DNA from 3 places in the Lacticaseibacillus casei DSM 20011 genome. Region 3 is predicted to be linked to each of the others. Evidence: predicted binding sites of a transcription regulator. Region 3 holds the regulator's gene; each other region holds the start of a gene.
What was found. The regulator CtsR, encoded in region 3, represses protease genes until heat stress. The targets are predictions, from matches to a motif close to TTGGTCAAAAAAGGTCAAANA.

Region 1 (6,563 bases), 760 kb from region 3:
TGTTTGGCGGTGTTATCCGTGAGGCCGGAACGGTTAAAGGCCGAAAATCCGGACATTTTGCCAAATCGGATTGGATGGAAATCGAAAAGAAACGTGGTATTTCGGTTACGAGTTCGGTGATGCAATTCAATTATCAAGGCAAACGTATTAATATTTTGGATACACCTGGGCACGAGGACTTTTCCGAAGATACGTATCGGACGCTGATGGCTGTCGATGCTGCCGTGATGGTGATCGATTCAGCTAAAGGGATCGAAGCCCAGACTAAGAAGCTGTTTAAAGTTGTTAAGCAACGTGGTATTCCTATTTTTACCTTCATGAATAAATTGGATCGCGACGGGCGCGAGCCGTTGGATTTGATTGCTGAATTAGAAGACCTGCTGGGTATTGAAGGTTATGCGATGAACTGGCCGATTGGGATGGGCAAAGGCTTGAAGGGGCTGTACGATCGGGTAAATAACCGAATCGAGTTATATCGACGAGAAGGAGAAGATCGCTTTTTGCCGCTTAATGACAAAGGTGAATTGGATGCCAGTGAACCATTGACTCAGGATTCTATTTACACGCAAACGATGGATGACATTGAGCTGTTAAACGATGCGGGTAATCAATTTAGCCTCAAGAAAATCATGGCTGGTGATCAGACGCCGGTTTTCTTCGGGTCAGCCTTGACTAACTTTGGCGTCGAAACTTTTCTGAATAGCTTTGTTAAATATGCGCCTGAGCCGGGTCCCAAAAAGACTGAGCAAGGTGATGAAGTGATGCCGACCAATCCGGAATTCTCAGCGTTCGTCTTCAAGATCCAAGCGAATATGAACCCGGCTCATCGCGATCGGATTGCGTTTGTGCGAATTGTTTCCGGCGAATTTGAGCGTGGCATGGATGTTGTTTTACATCGCACCGGTAAAACCATGCGGCTTAACAATTCCACCGAGTTTATGGCCGATAGCCGCGAAACCGTCTCGACTGCGGTTGCGGGGGATATCGTCGGCTTATATGACACCGGTAATTTTCAGATTGGCGATACCATTTATCAGGGGAAAACACCGATCCAATTTGAAAAGTTGCCACAGTTTACCCCGGAAATCTTCGTGCGCGTCACCCCGAAAAATGTTATGAAACAAAAGTCGTTTCATAAGGGCATGCAGCAGCTGGTTCAAGAAGGGGCGGTCCAACTTTATAAGACTTACCATACAAATGACTACATTCTCGGTGCCGTCGGGCAATTGCAGTTTGAAGTTTTCCAGTTCCGGATGTTGCATGAATACCACTCCGAGGTTGTGATGACCCCGATCGGTTCGCGCATTGCCCGCTGGATCGATCCGGATCAAATGGACGAAAAAATGAGCAGTTCGCGGAACTTGCTGGTGCAAGACATTCACGGTGATCCGTTGTTCTTGTTTGAAAATCAATACGCTGAGCGGTGGTTTGCAGACAAGTATCCGGATGTAAAACTGACGGCTAAGCTTTAATCTTGGCAACAAAAAAACGGCTATTGGCCGTTTTTTTGTTGCCGAATTTTGAGGCGCCTTTTCGCTTATACATGAGAACCATGACAATGCATCGTTTGATCGCCTAACGAATGAACAAAAACCCTCTTTTATTCAGCCTGACGTTCTAGCTTAGGCACCGTTACCTCGGCTAAATGGTGGCCCATGATTGGCGAAACCTCGTCAATGGACTTTTTGAGCAGCCGGTCAAGCGTGAAGGCAATTTCCTCACGTTGAATGTTGCGGCGTTCGTTGGTGAACAGTATCTCGATGTGTGAAGGTGCTTCTGTATAAACAACGGTGGTTTGACCGAGTGAAAAGACTTTGACAAGTCGGGCATCAGTGCCGCTTAGTTGCTGGCTTACCAAATTTCTAAAGCTGTTGGTGACATTAATTAGTCGCATGGTCAGGCCCTCCATTTCTCTTCCTACTGGTTTTATTATAAAACAATTTAAGGAAAAATAATATTATGTACAATCGAAAGCCCGCGAACATTTTGTCCGCGGGCTTTCTGTCTTTGTATCAATCATCCTGATCGTTATGATCGGGCGATGTTTGCTAGTTGTTACTTTTTACTGGTTTTTGAAGACGTTTCGGCTTTGGCTGGTTCGCCAACCGTAATTTCACCATTGCTGATGCGTGCTTCAAGTTCCTTGGCATCCGGATGATCCAGATAGAAGTCAGCTACCCGATCTTCAATCTGTTCCTGGATTACCCGGCGTAATGGCCGCGCACCCATGGATGGATTGTAACCCAGACTGACCAGCTTCTCTTTGACCGGATCGGTGACATGAATCGTCAGACCCTGACTCTTGAGATTATTGTTGGTGTCAGTGATCATTAAGGAAACGATCTTCAACAAGTCATCTTTAGAAAGTGGCTTGAATTCAACAATATCATCGAAACGGTTGAGGAATTCCGGCTTGAAGTAATTGCCAAGCTGATCCAGAACGCTGTGCGTCTTGCCACTCAAGGTTGCACCAAAACCAACATTAGCTTCGGCATCGGTTGATCCGGCGTTGGACGTCATGATAATGATGGTATCCTTGAAGGAAACGGTACGACCTTGCGAATCTGTCAATCGGCCATCATCCAGAATCTGCAGGAACATGTTCATGACATCGGGATGGGCTTTTTCAATTTCATCTAACAAAATCAGACTATAAGGATTCCGCCGAACTTTTTCAGTTAACTGGCCGGCTTCCTCGTAGCCAACATAGCCTGGCGGTGACCCAATCAGTTTGGAGACACTGAATTTCTCCATGTACTCCGACATGTCAAACCGAATCATGGCATCTTCCGAACCGAACAGCTCTTTGGCAAGCTGCTTGGCCAGCTCGGTTTTACCGACACCAGTAGGCCCAACGAAGAGGAAGGAACCGATTGGCCGGCCGGTCTTATTGAAGCCAATCCGGTTACGCCGAATGGCCCGCGCAACCTTGTCAACCGCCTCGTTTTGACCGATGACGTGTTTTTCAAGATCGCTGGCAAGGTTCTTCAACTGTGCCTGTTCTTGTGCCTTTAGTTCACCGACAGGAATGTTGGTCTTTTCTTCGACAATCTTTTCCATGTCCTTTTCGGTGACAGTTGGCACTTCATTTTCAGGGAGATTTGATTGTTTCTTGGCCATGTCTTCTAATTTCGTGACCTGATCGCGATAGAAGGCGGCTTTTTCGTAATCTTCCTGTTTCAGTGCTGCCTGCTTTTGATTCTCGGCATCCGCAATCTTGGTTTTAATCGTTTCAGGATCAACGGTCGCAATCGTCAGATTCTTGCGGGATCCGGCTTCGTCCAACAGGTCAATGGCCTTGTCGGGCAAAAAGCGATCCTGAATGTAGCGGTTACTGAGTGTAGCTGCGGCTTCAATCGCGGCTTCCGTGTACTTAACGTGATGGAAGTCTTGATAACGCGGCTGCAAGCCTTTCAGAATTTTAATGGTTTCGTCAACGCTTGGTTCTTCAACCATGACGGGCTGGAGTCGCCGAGCAAGCGCGGAATCTTTTTCAATTTGCCGATACTCGTTGCTGGTGGTTGCACCAACCAGTTGCAATTCGCCACGAGCGAGGGCAGGTTTCAAAACGTTGCCTGCATCCATGCCGCCTTCAGCGTTGCCGGCACCGACAATTTCGTGAATTTCATCAATAAATAGGATAATGTTTTTATTTTGTTTGAGTTCATCGATCAATTGTTGCATCCGCTGCTCGAATTGACCACGAATACCCGTTCCTTGAACAAGGGAAACGACATCGAGACGAATGACGTGACGATCCTGTAGCTTTGCCGGTACGTCGCCATTGGCAATCTTCAAAGCCAAGCCTTCGACGACAGCGGTTTTGCCGACACCGGCTTCACCGATCAGAACCGGATTGTTCTTCGTCCGGCGATTCAGGATTTCGATCACCCGCGAAATTTCCTTATCGCGACCGATCACCGGATCAATTTGGCCTTTGCGTGCCTGTTCGGTCAGATCAACACCAAATTGACCCAGCAATCCCTTACCACCATTGCCATTGCGGCCGTTGTTACCATTGCCGCCGCGTCCTGCCTGAGTAGGCGGGATCTGCGCGTTAGGCTGTTGCGGCCGATCCATTCCCTGATTCATCGCACGGAAGATATCATCTAAGCTCCCGAACCCAAACGGATCAGTAGCATTTGTTGGATTCATATTTCCTCCTGCTTGTTTCTTGAGTAATTGATAACAGTTTTGGCAGAGATTGATCTCCTGCCGCGTACCGTTAACAACGGTTGAAAGATGAATAGTGGCTGGATTCTTATGACAGTTTTCACATAACATTTTGTCACAACCTTCCTGTCTAAACAGGTGCCACATATAGTCGAAAAAGGTTTGACCTTTCTTGACCTATGGCAATAGTATACACCCTCATGTCGAGAATGCAAGCACTCGACACACAAGAGTGCTAAAAAGTTCCAAATATTTCAGTGATATCAGGCATTAGCGCTTTTTCAATGCCTACTTTTATGCTAACCTTATGGAGTGAGGTGAGGCAAATAGATGACTCAGGATTATGTCGCTTTAATGGATGAGTTAAAGACTGGTCAGCGTGACAAGATCACGGTGACGCCCGAAACATTCATGGCGTTTCGGGCGGCATGGACAAATTATCCCGATCGTGAAGAAATTGTGGGGACGGCAAAACGCAATGGTGTCATCGAATACCATTACCGGTCAGTTGATTCCCGCTAAATAAGCGTCAAATCTCATGTGACGCTTGTGGCAAGCTACAAAAAATGGTAAGGTTTACATGAATTGTTTTAGGTGTTAGTGTGCCTATAAACTATTCGGAAAAACACTAGAAATCTAGTTAATATGAAGGAGCAGATCAGTCATGGAAAAACGTGAATTTAACATTATTGCAGAAACCGGGATCCACGCACGTCCGGCAACCTTGTTGGTACAAGCAGCCAGCAAGTTCAACTCAGACATCAACTTGGAATATAAAGGTAAGAGCGTTAACCTCAAGTCCATTATGGGTGTTATGAGTTTGGGTGTTGGCCAAGGCGCCGATGTTACCATTTCTGCTGAAGGTGCCGACGAAGCAGACGCAATTGCTGCTATTACCGATACTATGAAAAAAGAAGGCTTGGCTGAATAATGGCTGAACATTTGAAGGGAATCGCTGCTAGTGATGGGATCGCCACAGCGAAGGCCTATTTACTGGTTCAACCTGATTTATCATTTGACAAAAAAACGGTTGATGATCCTTCAAAGGAAATCAATCGGCTGAAGCAGGCACTTGATCAAAGTAATGATGAGTTAAAGGTTATCCGTGCAAAGGCCGCTGAATCGCTTGGCGAAGAAGAGGCTCAAGTTTTTGATGCCCATATGATGATTTTGGCTGATCCTGACTTTACCGGTCAGATCGAATCCAAGATCAAGGACGAAAAAGTAAATGCCGAACAAGCTGTGAAGGAAGTTTCCGAATTCTTCATTCAGACCTTTGAAGGCATGACTGATAATCCATATATGCAGGAACGTGCTGACGATGTTCGCGATGTAACAAAGCGTATTATGGCGCATTTGTTGGGTCGTACATTGCCGAATCCGGCGTTGATTGATGAAGAAGTCATTATCGTGGCTCACGATTTGACCCCTTCTGACACGGCACAGCTCAACAAGAAGTATGTGAAGGCATTCGTCACTGATATCGGTGGTCGGACGGCCCACAGCGCAATCATGGCGCGTTCATTGGAAATTCCTGCTGTTGTCGGAACCGATGACGTCACCAAGAAGGCCCAAAACGGTCAATTGATTTCCGTTGACGGTCTGACTGGTGAAGTGGTCATTGATCCTTCGACGGATGAGGTTGCCAAATTCAAGCAAGCTGCTGAAGCATTTGCCAAGCAAAAGGCTGAATGGGCGCAACTGAAGACGGCGAAATCCGTGACGGCTGATGGCAAGCATTTTGATGTTGCGGCTAACATCGGAACCCCGAAGGATCTCGATGGTGTGCTGGCCAATGGTGCTGAAGGTATCGGCCTGTATCGTACCGAATTCCTTTACATGGATTCTTCCGAATTGCCGACTGAAGACGATCAGTTCGAGGCCTACAAGAAGGTTCTTGAAACCATGAATCCAAAGCCGGTCGTTGTTCGGACAATGGATATTGGCGGGGATAAGCATTTGCCGTACCTGCCATTACCGCAAGAACAAAACCCATTCTTAGGTTATCGTGCGATCCGGATCAGTCTTGATCGTCAAGATATTTTCCGTACCCAATTGCGGGCTTTGTTGCGCGCATCTGCATTCGGTAATCTGCGGATCATGTTCCCGATGATTGCAACCATTTCCGAGTTCAAACAGGCTAAGCAGATCTTCACAGAAGAAAAAGACAAGTTGGTTAAGGATGGCGTTAAGGTATCCGACAACATTCAGCTTGGCATTATGATCGAAATTCCTGCTGCGGCAGTTCTGGCTGATCAGTTTGCTAAGTATGTCGACTTCTTCTCGATCGGGACTAACGATTTAATTCAGTACTCAATGGCGGCTGATCGTGGGAACGAACATGTTTCTTACCTGTATCAACCATACAACCCATCGATCCTCCGGCTGGT
Region 2 (6,563 bases), 1.2 Mb from region 3:
CTGATCAAGCCAAGTCTCGACAACTTGATTGAGCGGCTTGGCAATGTCCACAATGGCTTCGCTGGCAGCCGAAGCACCGGCATTAACCAAAACCGCTTTGCTATTGGTCACCTGATAACCAGTTGCAGTTGGGGTCAGGGTTAAAGTGATTTTACCGACTGCTTCGCCGCGATAGCCTGGTTGCGTACTCGGAACGCCGTTAACAGTTGCGGCCAACTGGCGATGTTGATGGCCCGTAATCAACGCATCGATTCCAGGAATCTGCGTCAACGCATAACCCACATTTTCACCAGTTAAGCGTTCGGTAGGCTGCCCGGTTCTTAAATCCCGCTCAAAACCGCCATGATAGGCCACAATGACAACATCTGCCTGCTGTCGTAAACGCGGCACATAATACTTCGCCGTCGTGATTACATCCTGAAATTGAAGCCCGGCAATATTTTTAGGTGCCTCCCAGTGCGGGATATAGGAAGTTGTCAAGCCAAGAACAGCAATTTTGACCCCGTCCCGTTCAAAAATTTGATAAGGAGCACCAAAAGTGGGTTTACCATCACGGGTAATATTCGCATTCAACGTTGGATAATTCAGCGTTGCCAACGCTTGCCGTAAATAGTCGGCACCATAGTTAAACTCATGGTTGCCGATGATGCCCGCATCATAACCAACCGCGTTGTAAATTTGTGTAATCTGCTCCGGCTGGCGACTAATCTTGGCGACATAATACGCTAATGGCGAGCCTTGCAGCCAATCGCCATTTTCAATCGTCAAAACCGGACCTGGGGCAGCAGCTTTTTGCGCATCCATAACCGTCTTGGCTTTGGCAAGGGAGAAAGGCAGGTCCTGCTGACGTTTGACATAATTAGTCGGCAGAACAAAACCATGGGTATCGCTGGTCGACAATATCGTGAGTTTCATGCCTTTTTTCCTTCCTTTGGCGCCGGTGTTTCTTCGAGTTCCAGCATTTTTTCAACCATCAGCTTTTGCAAAACCGCATTAATCGCTAATGTCACCACTGCATGCTGAGTCGCCGTGGTGTCTGGTTTATTAACCCGGTTAATGGTCAAGGCATCATTAAAATCTGAGTTTGCCTGCTCAATGGCACTGACAAATGTAAGGATAAAGGTGTCATACGCTTGAGCGACTGGTCGATCTTCTTTGGCAAAACGGATCCCCTTTGCAATCATGTCCAACGCAAAAACCGGTTTCAACATGGCAATCACTAAAATATTCGCCAATTGTTCCGGATGGTATTTTTTCTTGATTGGCGCCTTAATCACCCCTTTTTTGACATAGTTGTTCACCATGGTCGATGTGATCTCACCAAAACCAAGCGGTGATACAATGTCATTCACATATTGAATAACCTGATCCATGTAAAGATCAAATTGGGGTAAATCGGCCCAGCGCGGAAACTGTGCTTCTTGAAGTTGTCGCAGGTAGTCAGCAAATTTTTTGTTATCAGCCATATTGCACCTCGTTTTAGCTACATTATATCATGACAGTTAGTTTTGATAACCAAATGTTCAATGGTTCAATAGTTGAATATCTACTATGCTATTTGTCCTGTATTTATTTAATTTCTAAAGATCTGATTATTTATAGGGGGCTATCTATGCATGGGTTTCAGTGATTCTTGCGTTTAGTGACGTGCTCATTGGCGCAGAACTGCACATAAGGGCCTCAGACGCAATGGCCAGAGTAGCGTTAGCAGGAAGCGTTGTTCTATTATGGGCAAGTGTATGGTCGGCTTTCGCTTTCTATAACGCGCTCACAACAAAAAAGCCAACACCGATGATGTGTTGGCTTTTTATTATGCATTTGCGTTATCGTCAGACTTCTTGACCACTTGGGCACCCTTGTAATAACCCTTAGGTGAAACGTGGTGGGAAACGCGGTATTCGCCGGTTGCTGCATCGAATTGCAAGTTAGGCACATTCAACTTAATGTGACCGCGGCGCATACGCTTCTTGGTCTTTGACGTTCTGCGTGCTGGAACTGCCATGAGCGGAAAACCCCTTTTTTAGTAAGATTTCTAAACTACTTTATACGGTCGATGATCAAAATGCAAGTCCGATCATCGTCACGCGTGGACAGAAACTTGTTTTGTCACAGCAACGCTAATCATACATGAAAAGCGGCGTCAAGGCAAGGGTCTTTACAGAATAATTCAGCTGTTGCAAGCTTACGCCTTGGCTGCGACCTGCTTGGCTTTAAATTGCAACTGATCGTCGACAACAGTGATCACGACTTCCTGACCGGGTTCGATGGTGCCGCGAATGAGCTCTTTGGCCAACGGCGTTTCAACGGCACTGGTGATTAAACGTTGCAGCGGCCGAGCGCCAAATGCCGGATCGTAGCCCTTGTCGGCCAGCCAAGTCTGTGCTTCTGGCGTCATATCCAAAGTGATCTGCTGATCGGCCAACCGGGTTCCCAACTGATGCAAATCTTTAACGGCAATTTGTTTGACATCATCCAGTGAGAGCGGGTGGAACATGATAATGTCATCAATTCGGTTCAAAAATTCCGGTTTGAAGGCCTTGTTGACCAGTTGACGCACTTGATCCTTCGCCTGCTGACTGACGGTGCCATCAGCTTGAACGCCATCCAGAAGGTACTCCGAACCCAGATTCGAAGTCATAATGATAATCGTGTTCTTAAAATCAACCGTTCGGCCTTGTCCATCCGTTAAGCGTCCGTCATCTAACACCTGCAATAAGATATTGAAAACATCCGGATTGGCTTTTTCGATTTCGTCCAGCAACACAATCGTATATGGATTACGCCGGACCGCTTCTGTCAATTGCCCGCCTTGTTCATAACCGACATAACCCGGCGCGGCACCGACCAATCGGGAAACGCTGGCTTTTTCCATATACTCCGACATGTCAATGCGAACCATGTGCTTTTCCGAATCGAATAGATCCTCAGCCAACGCTTTGGCAAGTTCGGTCTTCCCGACACCTGTGGGCCCCAGGAAAAGGAAACTGCCCAGCGGACGGCTTGGGTCTTGTAACCCGGCACGCGAACGCAAAACCGCATCGGAAACTGCGGTGACTGCTTCATTCTGGCCAATAACGCGTTTGTGTAAATTATCTGCCAGATGCAGCAACTTTTGGCGATCACCTTCAACCAGTTTAGCAATTGGAATGCCGGTTTCCCTTGAAATCACTGCCGCAATTTCATTTTCAGTCACACTTTCCTGCACTAACCAGGACTGGGGCCGATCGTTGTTTTCCATAGCTTGCAACTCTTTTTCAAGTTGGGGGATCGTGCCATGTTGTAGGCGGGCCGCGGTTTCTAGATCATAACGGCTTTGGGCATCTTCCAGCTCATGTTTAGCCTTGTCAATTGCCGACTTTTTCTCGTTAAGCTGCCGGATATCTTTCTTTTCTGCTTCCCACTGCGCCTTTAACTTATTGGTTTTTTCCTTCAAGTTAGCCAATTCGGCATCAGCGTTCTCTAGGCGCTTCTTACTTGCCGGATCACTTTCATTCTTCAACGCCTGCTGTTCGATTTCCAATTGCATCTGTTTGCGTTCAGCAACGTCCAGTTCGGTTGGGCGGGAGTTCATTTCGACATTGATCGTTGCGCACGCTTCATCGACCAAATCGATCGCCTTATCCGGTAAAAACCGGTCCGTAATATACCGGTTCGACAAGGTTGCTGCTGCCACAAGCGCCGAGTCGTGAATCCGTACTTTGTGGAAAATCTCGAAACGCTCTTTCAAGCCACGCAAAATGCTGATTGTGTCTTCCACTGTGGGTTCCTGCACCAGTACCCGCTGAAAACGCCGTTCCAAGGCTTTGTCTTTTTCAATATTTTCCCGATATTCATCAAGCGTTGTAGCGCCGATCAGATGCAACTCACCACGCGCCAACATTGGCTTAAGCAAGTTGCCAGCATCCATGGAACCCTCAGCGCGACCGGCACCGACGATGTTATGAATTTCGTCAATAAAAAGAATGATTTGCCCTTCACTCTTTTTGACTTCTTTCAAAACCGACTTTAACCGTTCTTCGAATTCCCCACGGTATTTGGCACCTGCTACCAGACCCCCCATATCCAAGGAAATAATCGTTTTATTTTTTAAATTGTCCGGAACATCGTTTTTAACAATTCGTTGGGCCAAGCCTTCAACAATCGCGGTTTTCCCGACACCGGGTTCGCCAATCAAAACCGGATTGTTCTTGGTTTTACGACTCAGGATTCGGATCACATCGCGGATTTCCTCATCCCTACCGATGATCGGGTCCATTTTTCCGCTACGAGCCTCTTTGACGAGGTCAGTACCGTATTTCTCCAGACTCTTGTAGTTGGCTTCGGCATTCTTGCTGGTCACTTTTTCCCCGCCACGGATCTTGTCGATCACCTGACGCAACTTCTTGGCATCGACTTTAGCATCGTTGAGTAAGTACTGGGTAATTGTGTTATAGCGTTGCTGATATAGCGCAAGCAACAGCGCCTCAGTCGAAATGTAAGTGTCACCGAATTCATCTTTGACGGTGTTGGCGTCTGTCAATAATTGGGCCAGGTTCTGGGACATACTTTGGCCATAAGTACTGGCGCCTTCCACGACTGGCTCAGCTTCAAGCGCCGCCTCAATGGCTGCATTCAGTCCTTGAACATTCACGCCGGCTTCACGATAAATCTGCTCAGCCAACTGATTAGGTTGGACTAGACTTTTCATGACATGCGGAATGTCAATTTCTTGATGATGTCGCACTTGGGCAATTTGCTGCGCAGCGCCTAAAGCCTCGGCAACTGCTTGGGTAAAATTATCTGGATTCATCCACGTATCCCTCCATAACCGTTCATTAACTGTTTATTGTTTTCAAATCCACTTTACGATATTGGTCAGTAAAGGTCAAACATTATCGAATAAAAAACGCGAATCGCATCATCCGCGTTTTGTCGTTATTTTTTCGTTGAATCAACCGGCTCTTCCTTAGGTGCCTGAACCGGTTTAGGCGCTGGCTTTTCGGCTTTGTTCGCCTTCGTCAATTCAGTGATGCGCTGCTGCAATTCACGAATCTGTTTTTTGGCATTGGCAACGGCACTGGTTGAAATTAACCAGGTGACCACTGCGCCGATTAACACAGAAACCGCAATGATCACGATCAATGGCCACTCCAACTGAATCCCAAAAAAGTTAACCGAAACGCCTTGACCATTTAGCAACGCAAAAATAATTAAAATTAATGCAAGTACCAATCCGATAATAAATCGCTGTTGACCCTTCATTCAAGCCACCCCTTTATTTTTTGTTCAGCAAACCGCCTGCTAACCAATCGCCGATATGTGGAAATAAAGTATACAAGTCAGCACCCAGATTCATCAACCAAGGTGTATTGATTTCCCGTACCGGATGGTTAAATGTTGCAACAATTCGCCGCGCCAGTTTATCAGGATCCAATACCAGCCAAGAAACGCTGGCCAAGTAGTCCAATGCCCTAGCCGATTTGAAGAAGTCGGTTGCAATCGGTCCCGGGTTAACGGTTGTCACAGTGACCCCAAATGGCTTCAATTCCAGTCGTAGTCCGTTACTATAACCCACCACTGCAAACTTTGTCGCCGAATAAATAGCTGACTTGGGTGTGGCAATTTTACCGGCCATCGATGAGACATTGATGATGTGTCCTTGGCCACGAATCGCCATGTCGCGTCCCAGCAGCTTGGTTAAGTACATGGTTCCCAAAACATTCACGCGAAACATGCGTTCAACCAAATGCATATCCGTGTCAAACGCATTCTCAAAATGACCAAAACCGGCTGCGTTGACTAACACATCGACAGATCCGACGGTGGCATGAATGCGCTCAACGACGGCTTCAATAGCGACAGGATCAGCCACATCAACCGGAAAAGCAAACGCTGGCCGACCAGAAAGTGAACTTGCCTCTGCTTGAGCCTGACGTAACTTGTCACGTCTACGTGCCAGGAAAACCACCGTTGCCCCTTTTTTGGCGGCTTCCAACCCAATTGCTTTACCCAATCCGGCTGATCCGCCAGAAATAACTACTGTTAGGTGTTGTTTCACGATGCTGCTCCCTCCTTGTACGCTTTGCTGTTCCAATCACGCTTGAGCCACTGTCACTTCAAGCCGGCACTGCTTTTCAGCCAATCACCATTGTCGCTTGCTGACAGAACCGGTTATTAAACGGATCCCGCCGACGTCAACTGGGGACTGGCAAACGGAATATTAACTTCTTCAAAATCCTTCACCACGTGGGTATTGGGGAAAATACGCTGGGCACTTTTTTCTAACATCGCAACGCCGGGGCCAAGATACCGCGCAGAAATGTGATTCAGCAACAACTTGCCGACACCGGCGCGCTTGGCTAACTCGGCAGCCTGAATATTGGTTGAATGATAGTACTGTTTGGCTAACTGGCTTTCGTCCGGGCCAAAAGTACTCTCGTGAACCAGAACATCTGCACCAGCTGCTAGTGGCAACGCGCGACTGCATTTTCTGGTGTCGCCAAAAATCGTCACAATCCGGCCCGGTTGTGCTGGCCCGATAAAATCATGACCGTCAAACGTCCGGCCATCGGGCAACGTCACCT
Region 3 (6,563 bases):
GAGAGCGCCTGCTTTGCAAGCAGGAGGTCATCGGTTCGATCCCGTTATCCTCCATTGGCCGTCAGGCCAATTCACCGACGTAAGTCGGCGACTTTGTTCTTTGAAAACTGGATATCATTGTTGTAAATGTTTTAAATTGCCGAGAACACAGCGTATTTGTATGAGTTTCTAATATAGAAATTCGCATCGCATAACCGCTGACGCAAGTCAGTACAGGTTAAGTTACAAAGGGCGCACGGTGGATGCCTTGGCACTAGGAGCCGATGAAGGACGGAACTAATACCGATATGCTTCGGGGAGCTATAAGTAAGCTTTGATCCGGAGATTTCCGAATGGGGGAACCCAGTACACATCAGTGTATTGCCTGCAAGTGAATTCATAGCTTGTTGGCGGCAGACGCGGGGAACTGAAACATCTCAGTACCCGCAGGAAGAGAAAGAAAACTCGATTCCCATAGTAGCGGCGAGCGAAGTGGGAAGAGCCCAAACCGAGAAGCTTGCTTCTCGGGGTTGTAGGACTGGACATTGGAGTTACCAAAGTTCGACGTAGTCGAAGTCAGCTGGAAAGCTGCGCCATAGAAGGTGAAAGCCCTGTAAGCGAAACGGCGGACTCTCCGTCCAGAATCCTGAGTACAGCGGAACACGTGAAATTCCGTCGGAATCCGGGAGGACCATCTCCCAAGGCTAAATACTCCCTAGTGACCGATAGTGAACCAGTACCGTGAGGGAAAGGTGAAAAGCACCCCGGAAGGGGAGTGAAACAGTTCCTGAAACCGTGTGCCTACAATTAGTCAAAGCCCGTTAAGGGGTAATGGCGTGCCTTTTGTAGAATGAACCGGCGAGTTACGTTTGCCTGCGAGGTTAAGATGAAAAGTCGGAGCCGGAGCGAAAGCGAGTCTGAACAGGGCGAATGAGTAGGCAGATGTAGACCCGAAACCAAGTGACCTACCCATGACCAGGTTGAAGGTGTGGTGAAACACACTGGAGGACCGAACCCATGTATGTTGAAAAATGCTGGGATGAGTTGTGGGTAGCGGTGAAATTCCAAACGAACTTGGAGATAGCTGGTTCTCTCCGAAATAGCTTTAGGGTTAGCCTCGGAGGATGGATCATGGAGGTAGAGCACTGTTTGAACTAGGGGCCCATCAAGGGTTACTGAATTCAGATAAACTCCGAATACCATCGATCTTACTCCGGGAGTCAGACAGTGAGCGATAAGGTCCATTGTCGAAAGGGGAACAGCCCAGATCACCAGTTAAGGTCCCTAAATTTATGCTAAGTGGAAAAGGATGTGGCGTTGCACAGACAACTAGGATGTTGGCTCAGAAGCAGCCACCATTTAAAGAGTGCGTAATAGCTCACTAGTCGAGTGGCACTGCGCCGAAAATATACCGGGGCTAAGCATAATACCGAAACTGTGGGTGCACCCGTAAGGGTGCGCGGTAGGAGAGCGTTCTAAGGGCGTTGAAGGTCGATCGTGAGGACGGCTGGAGCGCTTAGAAGTGAGAATGCCGGCATGAGTAGCGAAAGATCAGTGAGAATCTGATCCACCGTATGACTAAGGTTTCCTGGGGAAGGCTCGTCCTCCCAGGGTTAGTCGGGATCTAAGGCGAGGCCGCAAGGCGTAGTCGATGACAAGCAGGTTGAGATTCCTGCACTAGTTTATTTTGTTTAAGCGATGGAGGGACGCAGGAGGCTAAGGAAAGCGCACAGCTGGAAAAGTGCGTCCAAGCCGCAAGTCTGGTGGCGAGTGAAATGCTTGCGACCATAAGGACAAGCGGTGATGGGGAGCGAAATTAAAGTAGCGAAGTTCCTGATGTCACACTGCCAAGAAAAGCTTCTAGTGAGAAATAAACTACCCGTACCGCAAACCGACACAGGTAGTCGAGGAGAGTATCCTCAGGTGAGCGAGCGAACTCTCGTTAAGGAACTCGGCAAAATGACCCCGTAACTTCGGAAGAAGGGGTGCTGACCGCAAGGTCAGCCGCAGTGAATAGGCCCAAACAACTGTTTATCAAAAACACAGGTCTCTGCTAAATCGAAAGATGATGTATAGGGGCTGACGCCTGCCCGGTGCTGGAAGGTTAAGAGGATGAGTTAGCGCAAGCGAAGCCCAGAATTGAAGCCCCAGTAAACGGCGGCCGTAACTATAACGGTCCTAAGGTAGCGAAATTCCTTGTCGGGTAAGTTCCGACCCGCACGAAAGGCGTAATGATTTGGGCACTGTCTCAACGAGAGACTCGGTGAAATTATAGTACCCGTGAAGATGCGGGTTACCCGCGACAGGACGGAAAGACCCCATGGAGCTTTACTGTAGCTTGATATTGAGTGTTGGTACCGCTTGTACAGGATAGGTAGGAGCCGTAGAGATCGGAACGCTAGTTTCGATGGAGGCGTTGGTGGGATACTACCCTAGCTGTATGAACACTCTAACCCGCGCCACTGATCGTGGCGGGAGACAGTGTCAGGTAGGCAGTTTGACTGGGGCGGTCGCCTCCTAAAATGTAACGGAGGCGCCCAAAGGTTCCCTCAGAATGGTTGGAAATCATTCGCAGAGTGTAAAGGTAGAAGGGAGCTTGACTGCGAGACTGACAAGTCGAGCAGGGACGAAAGTCGGGCTTAGTGATCCGGTGGTTCCGTATGGAAGGGCCATCGCTCAACGGATAAAAGCTACCCTGGGGATAACAGGCTTATCTCCCCCAAGAGTCCACATCGACGGGGAGGTTTGGCACCTCGATGTCGGCTCATCGCATCCTGGGGCTGTAGTCGGTCCCAAGGGTTGGGCTGTTCGCCCATTAAAGCGGTACGCGAGCTGGGTTCAGAACGTCGTGAGACAGTTCGGTCCCTATCCGTCGCGGGCGCAGGAAATTTGAGAGGAGCTGTCCTTAGTACGAGAGGACCGGGATGGACGTTCCGCTGGTGTACCAGTTGTGCCGCCAGGCGCATCGCTGGGTAGCTATGAACGGAAGGGATAAACGCTGAAAGCATCTAAGTGTGAAGCCCCCCTCGAGATGAGATTTCCCATTCCTATATGGAAGTAAGACCCCTGAGAGATGATCAGGTAGATAGGCTGGAAGTGGAAGTGCAGCGATGCATGGAGCGGACCAGTACTAATCGGTCGAGGACTTAACCAAGTAGAGCGTGAGCAGGAGCGCTTAGAAACCGGAGCATAAGCGGGCCTGAGTTCGTTGGCCGGGTTTTGGCCAATGGATTCAGGGTTCTTATGTGGAGGTTTCTGCGACTGCGAACGCGTTTCGATGAAATACACTGGTTCCCGACAACACAAAAACAACAATGATAGCCAGTTTTGAGAGCGCAAAGTTCTCATAAGTGTGGTGGCGATAGCAAGAAGGATACACCTGTTCCCATGCCGAACACAGAAGTTAAGCTTCTTCACGCCGAGAGTAGTTGGTGGGAAACTGCCTGCGAGGGTAGGAAGCTGCCACGCTTACATATGGAGGATTAGCTCAGTTGGGAGAGCGTCTGCCTTACAAGCAGAGGGTCACAGGTTCGAGCCCTGTATCCTCCATTGAGCCGTTAGCTCAGTTGGTAGAGCAACTGACTTTTAATCAGTGGGTCGACAGTTCGAGCCTGTCACGGCTCATTTAACCCACCTTTTGCGGGTGTGGCGGAACTGGCAGACGCGCTAGATTTAGGTTCTAGTGGTTTTTGACCGTGGGGGTTCGAGTCCCTTCACCCGCATCGTATCTTGAATGGAATGCTCGGGTCGTTGAAGGCCGCTCCTCGGTCATAATTGAATAGGTTTGATATGCGGAAGTAGTTCAGTGGTAGAACATCACCTTGCCATGGTGGGGGTCGCGGGTTCGAATCCCGTCTTCCGCTTTTCACTTTATGCCGGGGTGGCGGAATTGGCAGACGCACAGGACTTAAAATCCTGCGGTCAGTGATGACCGTACCGGTTCGATCCCGGTCCTCGGCATTTTGTTGAAGCACCCATAGCGCAACTGGATAGAGTGTCTGACTACGAATCAGAAGGTTGTAGGTTCGACTCCTACTGGGTGCATCGTCGATCGCCTATGAAGCTAAGCTGGCGCCGATCAATTGAATATGCGGTATGCGGAAGTAGTTCAGTGGTAGAACATCACCTTGCCATGGTGGGGGTCGCGGGTTCGAATCCCGTCTTCCGCTTTACCGGGAAGTAGCTCAGCTTGGTAGAGCACTACGTTCGGGACGTAGGGGTCGCAAGTTCGAATCTTGTCTTCCCGATTCTTGGATCACGAAAAATCGTGGTCCTTTTTTCGTTTTCAAATGCAGAAATTTGTATAAACTGACCAATGCCAGTATAATGTGTAATAGTCAAGATTGGTCAAAGTCAAAAAGGATTGAACGACATGCAGCGTGAGAATATTTCGGACATTATTGAGGCTTATCTAAAAACGATACTGGCACAGGAGGCCGCCGTTGAAATACGGCGAGCCGAGATTGCGCGTCGTTTTAATTGCGTTCCTTCGCAAATCAATTATGTCATTAAGACCCGGTTCACACCGGCTCGCGGCTACATTGTTGAGAGTAAACGTGGTGGCGGGGGCTACATTCGCATCGTGAAGGTCAAATTGACAGATGATCAGGATCTCATTCAAATTATGCGGCAGCACATTCCCAAGCGCTTGCGGTTACGCGATGCACGTGATTTGATTCAGGAACTGTTTGACAATGACCTTATTTCCCAGCAATCAGGTAATTTGTTGTTGGCGGTCATGAATCATGAGACTTTGGGCATTCTTGATCAAGGGACAGAAGAGCATTTACGGTCGCGCATGTTCCTTGCATTTTTGGATCGTTTGCGGTATGAAAGATAGAACAGTTTATAATTAGTTTTCTAAAAAGGAGCGTGCTTATGGACAACTTATTTACCCCTAGTGCCAAAAATGTTTTGCTTTTAGCCCAGGAACAAGCGAAGTATTTCCATCATCATGCTGTAGGCACTGAACATTTGCTTATGGCGCTGGTTATGGAAAAAGATGGAATCGCTGGTAAGACGCTGCGTCAGTTAGGGGTCACAGAGAATGATGTCCATGACGAGATCGAGCGCTTCACAGGGTATGGAACTGTTGATGCCGCCGGTCAAGCTAGCGATAGTTATTTACCTTATTCACCTAAAGGTAAGGAAATTCTGGCGTTTGCCGGCGACGAAGCAAAGCGCTTAGGTGCTTTGAAGATCGGCACCGAGCATATTCTGCTGGGGTTGCTTCGTGAAGATGATATTTTAGCCGCGCGGATTCTCCAGAATCTGGGGCTTAGTCTTTCGAAGACGCGGCAAATGGTGTTTAAGAAAATGGGCATTGCGGACACAGCGGCCAAACGCCGGCCAATGGCGCGTGGCGGTGCTCGCCAAGATAGCCAAGGGACCCCGACACTTGATGGCCTTGCGCGGGATTTAACCCAAATGGCACGGGAAAACCGGATGGATCCGGTGGTTGGCCGCGAAAAGGAAGTTCGGCGTTTGATTCAGATTCTGGCCCGGCGCACCAAGAACAACCCTGTGTTGATTGGTGAACCAGGTGTCGGGAAAACCGCGATTGCGGAAGGCTTTGCCGAAAAGATTGTCGCGGGCAAAGTTCCGGATGACATGCTGAATAAGCGACTGATGATGCTTGATATGGGCTCACTGGTTGCTGGCACGAAGTATCGTGGTGAATTTGAAGATCGCCTGAAGAAAATCATTGATGAGATTTATAAAGATGGCAATGTCATTTTGTTCATTGATGAATTGCATACGCTAATCGGTGCGGGGGGTGCTGAAGGTGCCATTGACGCTTCCAACATTCTCAAGCCGGCTTTGGCTCGTGGCGAGTTGCAGTTGATCGGTGCGACAACCTTAGACGAATATCAGAAGTATATTGAAAAAGATGCTGCTTTGGAACGGCGGTTTGCGACCATCCAAGTCGACGAACCAACGGAAGAAGAAGCAGAACAGATTTTGAAAGGGCTGCGTCCACGGTATGAGGCGCATCATGGCGTCACGATTACTGATGAAGCTTTGCATGAAGCAGTTGTTTTGTCCTCACGTTACATTACAACGCGCTTCCTGCCTGACAAGGCGATCGACTTAGTTGACGAAAGTGCTGCCAAGGTACGATTAGATAAAGCTAATGTCGAGACCAAATCCGACAAGCTTCAGGACGAGCTGGCTAAGTTAGTCGCGGACAAAGAAGACGCGATTGATCATCAAGACTTCGAAACAGCGGCTACCATTCGCACCAAAGAGGCGGACGTTACGGCCAAACTTGCCGATACGCCGGAACCCGTGAACGAAAGTGGCGTTCGAACCGATATCAAAGTGACAGGCGCCGATGTAGCAGAAGTTGTGTCACAATGGACCGGTGTGCCGGTTACCCAGTTACAGAAGAAGGAATCCGAACGTTTGGTCAACCTGGAGAAGATTCTCCATCAACGGGTTGTTGGTCAGGATGAAGCTGTTTCCGCAGTTGCACGGGCCATCCGCCGGGCACGTTCTGGATTGAAAGATCCTACCCGCCCAATTGGTTCCTTCATGTTCCTTGGGCCAACCGGTGTCGGGAAAACCGAGCTGGCGAAAGCCCT

Region 1: LBCZ_RS08480 (ATP-dependent Clp protease ATP-binding subunit) is a predicted target of CtsR. The motif match lies at 4,333-4,353, and genes of this name have one in related genera.
Region 2: clpB (ATP-dependent chaperone ClpB) is a predicted target of CtsR. The motif match lies at 4,851-4,871, and genes of this name have one in related genera.

Annotation. Positions count from the first base shown of each region.
Region 1 covers NZ_AP012544.1:1,711,156-1,717,718, reverse strand. The annotation lists gene LBCZ_RS08490 (peptide chain release factor 3) at 1-1,472, shown strand, start outside; gene LBCZ_RS08485 (DUF1827 family protein) at 1,601-1,894, opposite strand; gene LBCZ_RS08480 (ATP-dependent Clp protease ATP-binding subunit) at 2,056-4,284, opposite strand; gene LBCZ_RS08475 (hypothetical protein) at 4,504-4,695, shown strand; gene LBCZ_RS08470 (phosphocarrier protein HPr) at 4,838-5,104, shown strand; gene ptsP (phosphoenolpyruvate--protein phosphotransferase) at 5,104-6,563, shown strand, end outside.
Region 2 covers NZ_AP012544.1:1,256,396-1,262,958, reverse strand. The annotation lists gene LBCZ_RS06330 (bifunctional metallophosphatase/5'-nucleotidase) at 1-915, opposite strand, end outside; gene LBCZ_RS06325 (DUF1836 domain-containing protein) at 912-1,466, opposite strand; gene rpmF (50S ribosomal protein L32) at 1,811-2,002, opposite strand; gene clpB (ATP-dependent chaperone ClpB) at 2,183-4,789, opposite strand; gene LBCZ_RS06310 (LapA family protein) at 4,915-5,241, opposite strand; gene LBCZ_RS06305 (SDR family NAD(P)-dependent oxidoreductase) at 5,255-6,040, opposite strand; gene rnz (ribonuclease Z) at 6,154-6,563, opposite strand, start outside.
Region 3 covers NZ_AP012544.1:2,475,454-2,482,016, reverse strand. The annotation lists tRNA gene LBCZ_RS11975 (tRNA-Ala) at 1-54, shown strand, start outside; rRNA gene LBCZ_RS11970 (23S ribosomal RNA) at 216-3,133, shown strand; rRNA gene rrf (5S ribosomal RNA) at 3,331-3,447, shown strand; tRNA gene LBCZ_RS11960 (tRNA-Val) at 3,456-3,528, shown strand; tRNA gene LBCZ_RS11955 (tRNA-Lys) at 3,531-3,603, shown strand; tRNA gene LBCZ_RS11950 (tRNA-Leu) at 3,619-3,701, shown strand; tRNA gene LBCZ_RS11945 (tRNA-Gly) at 3,771-3,842, shown strand; tRNA gene LBCZ_RS11940 (tRNA-Leu) at 3,854-3,939, shown strand; tRNA gene LBCZ_RS11935 (tRNA-Arg) at 3,950-4,023, shown strand; tRNA gene LBCZ_RS11930 (tRNA-Gly) at 4,077-4,148, shown strand; tRNA gene LBCZ_RS11925 (tRNA-Pro) at 4,153-4,226, shown strand; gene LBCZ_RS11920 (CtsR family transcriptional regulator) at 4,352-4,819, shown strand; gene LBCZ_RS11915 (ATP-dependent Clp protease ATP-binding subunit) at 4,858-6,563, shown strand, end outside.